2 regions of the Sphingopyxis sp. 550A genome follow, and region 2 is predicted to be linked to the other one. Evidence: riboswitches for the same ligand, from Rfam matches in the RefSeq annotation. Region 2 holds a riboswitch; the other holds the start of a gene.
The links. A riboswitch is a leader RNA that binds a small molecule or an ion and turns the genes downstream of it on or off. The one in region 2 is predicted to bind glycine.
Positions count from the first base shown of each region.

Region 1: linked by a shared signal. The riboswitch ahead of gcvT (glycine cleavage system aminomethyltransferase GcvT) and the one ahead of ACVENA_RS04875 (L-serine ammonia-lyase) in region 2 are both predicted to bind glycine.

Region 1 is NZ_CM131615.1:3,004,580-3,008,992, reverse strand. It holds gene ACVENA_RS14460 (deoxyguanosinetriphosphate triphosphohydrolase) at 1-702, shown strand, start outside; gene ACVENA_RS14455 (NAD(P)H-binding protein) at 770-1,414, shown strand; glycine riboswitch at 1,474-1,571, shown strand; glycine riboswitch at 1,572-1,679, shown strand; gene gcvT (glycine cleavage system aminomethyltransferase GcvT) at 1,733-2,866, shown strand; gene gcvH (glycine cleavage system protein GcvH) at 2,870-3,241, shown strand; gene ACVENA_RS14440 (glycosyltransferase family 2 protein) at 3,281-4,099, shown strand; gene gcvPA (aminomethyl-transferring glycine dehydrogenase subunit GcvPA) at 4,103-4,413, shown strand, end outside.
Region 2 is NZ_CM131615.1:1,025,389-1,029,801, forward strand. It holds gene purT (formate-dependent phosphoribosylglycinamide formyltransferase) at 1-20, opposite strand, end outside; gene ACVENA_RS04855 (methylated-DNA--[protein]-cysteine S-methyltransferase) at 131-607, shown strand; gene ACVENA_RS04860 (GFA family protein) at 623-1,195, opposite strand; gene ACVENA_RS04865 (SgcJ/EcaC family oxidoreductase) at 1,196-1,618, shown strand; gene ACVENA_RS04870 (VOC family protein) at 1,646-2,038, opposite strand; glycine riboswitch at 2,708-2,795, shown strand; glycine riboswitch at 2,799-2,861, shown strand; gene ACVENA_RS04875 (L-serine ammonia-lyase) at 2,882-4,279, shown strand.

The sequences.
Region 1 (4,413 bases), 2.0 Mb from region 2:
AAGCATAACGGCCCGGTGCGTCGTCCCGGCTGGGCGCTGGCCGAGATCGACGGCGAGTTTCCGCTCGACCTTGCGAGCTACGCCAGCCTTGAGGCGCAGATCGCGGCGGTCGCCGACGACATCGCCTATGACAATCACGACATCGACGATGGGCTGCGCGCGGGATTGCTGACGCTCGACCAGTTGATGGGCCAGCCGTTCGTCGCCGCCAATTACCGCGCCGTCGAGGGCCGCTTTCCCGGCGCGCCGCGCGACCGCTTGCTGCGCGAACTGGTGCGCGACCAGATCGGCGTCATGGTCAACGACGTGATCGCCGCGACCGAAGCGAACGTCGCCGCCGCCGGGGTCGCGAGCGTCGGCGAGGTCCGCGCGGCGGGCTGCACGCTCGGCGATTTCTCGGACGAACTCGCGAGGGCGGAGCGCGACCTCAAGCGCTTCATGTATGCGAACCTCTACCACCATCCCTCGCAGATCGAGGCGGCGGCGGGCGCGAAGGAGGTGGTGTCGCGCCTGTTCGGCGCCTATGCGGCCGACCCGCGCCTGATGGGCGAGGATTGGGCGTCGCGCCTGCCCGAAGGCGACAGCGCGACGGTGCGCCATATCGGCGACTATATCGCCGGCATGACCGACCGCTTTGCGATTGACCGCTTTGCGGAGATATTTGGGCGCGGGGCGGTGCCGGAGGCGTTGGCGCACGCCTGATCGACGGTGCGAAAATAACCACAGGCCCACGTTGCCAACCCGACCCGGCGCAGCTTAGGATCGCCCCATGGCGTCACCCGACATCTTGCTGCTTGGCGCAACCGGCCTCGTCGGCGGCATCGTGGCGCGGTCGGTCGCGGCGACGATCCTCGTCCGCCGCGCGCCCGATTATCAAGATTCGCAGCCGGAGATGGACGTTGCGCCCAGCGAGCAATGGCCCGCGATCATCGCCGGCCGGCGACCTGCGACCCTCATCTCCTGTCTCGGCACCACGATCCGGCAGGCGGGGTCGCAGGCAGCCTTTCGGGCGGTCGATCATGATCTGGCCCTCGCTTGCGCGCGGGCCGCGAAGGAGGCGGGCGCGCGGCATATGATCGCGGTCAGCAGCGTCGGGGCGTCGTCGCAAGCCTCCAATTTCTATCTGCGGACCAAGGGCGAGGTCGAGGATGATCTTCGCGCGCTGGCGTTCGACCGGCTCGATTTGCTTCGCCCCGGCCTGCTGACCGGCGAGCGTCAGGGGCCGCCGCGGCTGGGCGAGGGGATTGCGATGGTCGCGGCGCCGCTGACCGATGCGCTGCTCCATGGATCGCTGCGTCGCTATCGCTCGATTCCGGCAGAAAGGGTCGCACAGGCGATCGTCACCCTGACCGGCGAGCGGGCGTCCGGCGTCTATATCCACGAAAACGACGCGATCCGCGCGCTCGCCGATTGACTCCGCAAAAAGGCGACGCCAAGGCTCGGGCGTCTGTCGGGTCTCCTTGCGGAGATTCGGCCGGCCGCGCGGGAGAGCGCGGGGCAGGGCGACCTGCACCGCCACCGAAGGAGCAACCGCCCCGGAAACTCTCAGGTCAACGGACCGCGCAGGCTGGAACGGACACTCTGGAAAGCGTTCCGGCGAAGGTCGTCGGGACCACCGAAGGGGTAACTCTGCGTTCTCGCAGGGGAAACTCTCAGGTTCCCGTGACAGAGGGGGCATGGCGACAGGACGGCATCGGGCCGCGCCTTGCCATGTCAACCGCGGGAGACTGACATGACCGAAACGGACTTTACGGGCGAGGAAGCGGTTCCCACCGCAACGCTGCCGCTCGACGCCTGGCACCGCGCGAAGGGCGGCCGGATGGTCGAATTCGCCGGCTATTGGATGCCGATCCAATATGAAGGCATCATGGCCGAACATCAGTGGACGCGCGAGAATGCGGGTCTGTTCGACGTCAGCCATATGGGGCAGCTCAGTCTTGAAGGCGAAGGCGCCGTGGAAGCGCTTGAAGCGCTCGTCCCCGGCGACATTGCGGCGCTGAGGCCCGGCCGGATGCGCTATTCGCTGCTGCTCGGCGAGGATGGCGGCATACTCGACGATCTGATGATCACCAACGAGGGCGACCAGCTCGGCATCGTCGTCAACGGCGCCGTGAAGTGGGACGATATCGCACATCTGCGCGAGCATCTCCCCGACGATGTCACCCTCAATCACAGGGAAGATCACGGGCTGCTCGCGCTGCAGGGGCCGAAGGCGGCTGAAGCGCTCGCGCGTCTCGTTCCCGAAAGCGCCGGCCTTGTCTTCATGCAGGCTGCGCAGGCGACCTGGAACGGCCATGCGATCGCGCTCAGCCGCTCGGGCTATACCGGCGAGGACGGTTTCGAAATCTCGCTTCCGAACGAAGCGCTCGCGGCTTTTGCCGACGCGCTGTGCGCGATGGATGAGGTGAAACCGATCGGGCTCGGTGCGCGCGACAGCCTGCGGCTCGAAGCGGGACTTCCCCTCTACGGCCACGATCTCAGCGAAGACACCGATCCGATCGAGGGCGACCTTGGTTTTGCGATCGGCAAGCGCCGCCGCGAGGAAGCGAATTTCCCCGGCGCCGCGCGCATTCTCGGCCATCTTGCCGACGGTCCGCCGCGCCAGCGCGTGGGCCTGCTCGTCGATGGCAAGCTGCCGGTGCGTGAAGGCGCGAAGCTGTTCGACGGCAACACAGAGATCGGCGTCGTGACTTCGGGCGGCTTTGCCCCCAGCGTCGGCGCGCCGATCGCCATGGGTTATGTGCCGCGCGATCACGCGGTGCCCGGCACCGCGATCGCCGCCGAAGTTCGCGGCAAGCGCGTGCCTTGCACCGTCGCCGCCATGCCCTTCGTTCCCCATCATTATGTCCGCAAACAGGGAGGCTGACCGATGCCGCGTTATTATACCGAAGAGCATGAATGGGTCGATGTCGACGGCGACATCGCGACGGTCGGCATCACCGACTTCGCGCAGAGCCAGCTCGGCGACATCGTGTTCGTCGAGGTTCCCGACACCGGCGCCGAACTCACCGCGGGCGGTGACGCCGCGGTCGTCGAATCGGTCAAGGCCGCGAGCGACGTCTATGCGCCGGTCGACGGCGTGGTGACCGAAGGCAACGGCCAGCTCGAAGAGGATCCGGCGCTCGTCAACAGCGACCCGGAGGGCGAAGGCTGGTTCTTCCGCATGACGCTGACCGACAAGAGCCAGCTCGACGGTCTGATGAACGCCGAAGCCTACAAGGCCTTCATCGCCGATCTTTGACTTGTCCTCCCCTCCCGCCTGCGGGAGGGGGGAGATGATGTGAGCGCATCCGCCGCCCTCGCCGATTGCCGCCTGATGGTGGCGACGCCCATCTATGACGGGGCGCAGGGTAGCTATGTCCGCGCGGCGCTCGACCTCGCGTTGAAGGCGCAGGCGGCGGGCGTCGCGGTGCGCTTCGAGTTCATTCTTTACCAGCCGTCGATCACGCGCGCGCGCGATCTGCTGGCGGCGATCTTCCGCGCCAGCGATTCCACCCATCTACTGTTCGTCGACGCCGATATCGATTTCGCGGCTGACGACGTCTTTTCGATGCTGGCCGCGATGCGCGAGCGGGACGATTGCGCGATCCTTGCCGCCGCTTGCCCGCGACGAATGGTCAACTGGTCCAACGTCGCACGCGCGGTCGAGCGTGGGATGGCGAAGGACGATCCGGGCGACCTCGCGCGCTTCGGCGGCGAGTTCGCGCTGCATTTCCTGCATCGCGACCAGCGGTTCGCGCTGACCGACCTCGTCGAGTTGACGCGAGCCGGGACGGGGATGATGCTGATCCGCCGCGACGTGCTCGATGGGCTTGGCGCGCGGCACCCCGAGCTTGCCTTCCGCACCGACCCCGGCGAGCGCGCCGCGCACGGCGTCGCGGACAGCGAGCCGAGCTTCTTCCTGCCGATGATCGACCCCGACAGCCGTGAATTGCTGTCCGACGATTATGCCTTTTGCCGCCGCGCGCGCGATGCGGGCTTTCGCATCTGGCTCGCGCCGTGGGTGCGCACGACGCACAGCGGCCCCGCGATCTTCCAGGGGTCGCTTCCCGACCTCGCTCAACTTTTCTCTGTCCATTCCGCCTCTTCCACGGAGTAGTTCATGCGTTACCTTCCCCTTACCAGCGACGACCGCGCGGCGATGCTCGCCGCCGTCGGCGCGGCGTCGATCGACGATCTGTTCGTCGACGTGCCCGCCGAAGCGCGGCTCGACGGCACGATCGCCGGGCTTCCCGACCATGCCAGCGAGCTCGCGGTCGAGCGCCATATGGCGGCGCTCGCGCGGCGGAACATGGCGGCGGGCGACGGGCCTTTCTTCCTCGGCGCAGGCGCCTATCGCCACCATGTCCCGGCGAGCGTCGATCATCTGATCCAGCGCGGCGAGTTCCTGACCGCCTACACCCCCTATCAGCC
Region 2 (4,413 bases):
ATTTTGGCGGTGGGGGTCATGGCAATCTTTCCGTCGAGGTTGGGCGCAAGATTCGGGACGCGTCGCGGCGTCGCCCCTGCCATAGGAAGCTCATCGCTAAAGCGCGACAGCGAATGACAGGATCGAACTTATGACGCACGCTTTCAAAACCATCTGGTCGCCGGTCGGCGAATTGACCCTCGTCGCCGATGCCAAGGGGCTCGCCGCGATCCTGTGGGAGAAGGACCGTCCGGGCCGCGTCCGGCTGGGACCGCTGGCCGAAGAGCCGGAACATCCGGTGCTGGTCGAGACCGAACGCCAGCTCGGCGAATATTTTGCCGGCAAGCGCCGGACGTTCGACGTGCCCCTGTCCTTTTCGGGCAGCGATTTCCAGAAGCAGGTATGGGAGGCGCTGCTCACCATTCCGTTCGGTGAGACCCGCAGCTATGGCGAGATCGCGCAACAGGTCGGGAGGCCGACCGCATCGCGCGCGGTCGGTGCTGCCAATGGCCGCAATCCGATTTCGATCATCGCGCCCTGCCACCGCGTCGTTGGATCGACGGGCAAGCTGACCGGCTTCGCCGGCGGGCTCGACGCGAAGAAATATCTGCTCGAACTTGAGCAATAGGCCGCGCGCGACTGCTTATTGCGGCCAGCGATCGGTGTCGCGATCGGGATGCTGGTGGTTGCTCGCCCTGATCGCCCCGACATAGGCGGCCATCGTCTCTTCGGTCGTGCCTTCAGCCTTCAGCGGCAGATCCTCGAAAACGGGGAGCCGGGCTTCGAGGCCGAACTGGACCTTGGGCTGAAACCGCTCGGGCTCGTCGAACGATCCGGTCGTGAGGTTGATATGCCTGCTCTCGTGATAGTCGTAGGTGAGCGGCGTTCCGCAGTCGCGGCAGAAACCGCGCGCGGCCTTGTCCGAACTGGCAAAGGTTGCCGGCTGCCCGCGCGTCCAGGTGATCGCATCGCGTGGAACGCCGATCAGCGCGATGAAAAAATTGCCCGCTGCCTTCTGGCACATGCGGCAATGGCAGATATGCGAGGTGTCGAGCACCGCGGTGATGTGCCAGCGCACCGCGCCGCACTGGCAGCCGCCCGAGGCTTCGGTTTCGATCCTGTCCATGACTGCGACTCGCTTGTCGATTTCGCCGGGAAGATAGGATAGGGCAATGGGCGTTGCGCCGTCGAGCCGCTCGACCGTCAGGAGGGTCATATGGTTCAGGAAGAAGGACCGGCGAGTATCGCCGCGCGATTTGCGGACGCATGGAACCGGCACGACATGGCGGCGTTCGCCGCGCTGTTCCATGTGGACGCGAGCTTCGTGAATCGCTTCGGCACCTACTGGCGCGGGGTGGAACAGATCGTCGCGGGCCATGCCCCGATCCACGAGACGATCTACAGCGATTCGACGCTGACCAACGAGATCGCCGACGTCGATCCGATTTCGGCCGATGCCGCGATCCTGCACATGTGGTCGCGGCTGAGCGCGGGCGCGGCGCATCCGGCGGGGCCGCATCGGGTCGACACGATGATTCTTGCGGTCGTGACCCGGCGCGATGGCGCATGGCAAATCCAGGCGCTCGAAAATGTGACGCTGGTCAACCCGCGGACGGGTGAGCCGATATTGCGCGATTGAGCCGCCGTTCGCTCTGCTGGCGTCTGCTCAGCTTTGCGGCGCTCCGAAATAGACGAAGCTCATCTTGTTGCCTTCGGGGTCGCGGGCATAGGCGCCATAAAAGTCCGGCCCATAAAGTGGGCGCGGACCGGGATCGCCTTCGTTGGTGCCACCACAGGCCAGCGCAGCGGCATGGGCCGCGTCCACCGCCGCTTGGCTTTCGCATAGAAAACCGGGCATGATTCCGTTGCCGGGAGCCGCCGCCAACCCGTCGTTCGGCTTGCCGATCCAGACGCGCTGTTCGCTTGGCATCGCATAGCAGCAAGCCTGGTCGCCATAGTCGACCTCCAGCCGCCCGCCGAGATGCGGCATGACCGCATCATAATAGCGCCGCGACCGCGCCATGTCGTTGGTGCCGATGGTGATATAGGCGATGGGCATGGCTCACTCCCACTCGATAATTCAGCGTGGTGTAACGCATTGGAAATGCGACAGAAAAATATTTAGTCTGAAATGACCGAGTAGCAGTCCGTCAAAAAAGCTACGCTCATGAAAAAATAAGGAGAAATTTCGCGATTCAACCAAATCCCTATTTCGAGATATATCGGTTTGCCCGAAAATCGGGCGGAACTCTGCGATCAGGCACAAATTCGCGTGAATTTGCAACCGTTTCTTCTGCGGCGGCGCCCGTTTCTATTGATATTCGCCGTGCTTCGGGGGAGGCGCCTTTGGGTAGACATTGGGTCTCGACCGGACGAATCAGCGCTTTGAGAATTTGTTGTACGGGCCGCGAGTGAGCCAAGCGGCCACACCCGAAAGCGGTCAATCGGTTGAGACCGGACCACGACCTCTTCACGGCGCGCTACAGTCTATGGGATTCCGCAAAGATGCCGTTGCACCAGAGGGGTTTTCACTAACAATGGTGTGCCCGCCTTCGCGGGCACACCATTGTTATAACTCGCCAATACTTGCTATTTGAAGCCCTTCTGAAGGCAAGGAAGGGCGGTTTTGTGGCTTGCCCCGGGGCAGGCCACTCCCATGCACCTCGGTGATGTCCACTATCGGATGAAACAGAGCGTTGACACAATGATCGCCGCGCGCGATGGTCGATCCGCCGATGTGGGAGAGACCGGATATTTCCGGCGCCGAAGGAGCAACCGCCCCGGAAACTCTCAGGCAGAAGGACCATGCGGCAATGGAATTCTGGAAAGTGACGCTTAGTGCGTCCGCCGACGGGATAGCGATCTCAGGCAAGCAGACAGAAGGGGCGCTGATGTCCGGCGAATGCCGGCAGGAGAGGCGCCGGTGTCCGCACAGATTCATACGACGAATGTCGCGTTCAGCATCTTTGATCTGTTCACGATCGGGATCGGGCCGTCGAGTTCCCACACGGTGGGACCTATGCGCGCAGCCGCGCAATTCGCCCGGCTCGCGATGGGCAAAGGCCACCCTGCGCGCGTCTCTTGCGAGCTGTTCGGCTCGCTTGCGCTGACCGGCAAGGGGCATGCGACGGACAGGGCAATCCTGCTTGGATTGTCCGGCCGGCTTCCGGAAGAAATCGATCCAGATCGGGTCGAAGAGATCGTTGCGGCGATAAGGGAGTGCCATTCACTTCGGCTCGCTGACTGTTGCCCGGTCGCATTCAACGAAACAGCGGACCTCATTTTCCGGCGCGGAGAATTTCTGCCCGGACATGCGAATGCGATGCGGTTCACGGCCCGTTATGCCTTCGGTGAGGAATTGACCCGCACCTTTTTCTCGGTCGGCGGTGGCGCGATACGCTGTGAGGGCGAGGCGGAGGCACGGTCGAACGTCGCCCTTCCTTACCCGTTCGGCTCGGCGGAGGAACTGCTCGCAATCGCCCGGACCCACGGGCTTGCGATAGCCGACATCGTCCTCGCCAACGAGGAGGCGTGGCGCGCGCCGGTCGAGACGATTGCCTTCATCGATGCTGTGCGCGACGCCATGTTCGCCTGCATCGAGCGCGGGTGCCGCGGCGAGGGTGTATTGCCCGGTGGCCTCAACGTTCCGCGCCGCGCGCGGTCGCTGCACCATGCGCTGCTGGCCAAGGCCCCCTCGAACGACCCCACCAAGATCTTCGAATGGGTCAGTCTGTTCGCACTGAGCGTGAACGAGGAAAATGCCGCGGGCGGCCGCGTGGTAACTGCCCCGACCAATGGCGCGGCGGGCGTGCTGCCGGCGGTCCTCAAATATTATGAATCCTTCACCCCGGGCGCTTCGCGCGAGGGAAGCCGCGTCCTGCTCGCGACCGCCGCCGCCATCGGATTCCTCTACAAGATGCGCGCGTCGATCTCGGCTGCGGAAATGGGCTGTCAGGGCGAAGTGGGCGTCGCGTGCTCGATGGCGGCCGCAGGCCTCGTCGCCGCGCTCGGCGGCACCAATGAGCAGATTGAAAATGCCGCCGAAATCGGGATGGAGCATAATCTCGGACTGACCTGCGACCCGATCGGCGGGCTCGTTCAGATTCCCTGTATCGAACGCAACACAATGGGGGCGGTCAAGGCCATAAATGCCGCGTGCCTCGCGCTTCAGGGCGACGGCCGGCACGTCGTCCCGCTCGATGCAGTCATCGAGACGATGCGCCAGACCGGCGAGGATATGCGCTCGAAATATAAGGAAACGAGTCTTGGCGGTCTGGCCGTCAACGTCGTCGAATGCTGACGGGCTGGTAACATTCCCCGCCGGGTGCGGGCGCTGAGCGCCAAATGCGTGGCGAGGTGAAGAATATCATCGAAGCTTCAGCGTGTCAGGGCAATTCGACGGACACGGCCACCACCGGGGCCGCACGATCAAGG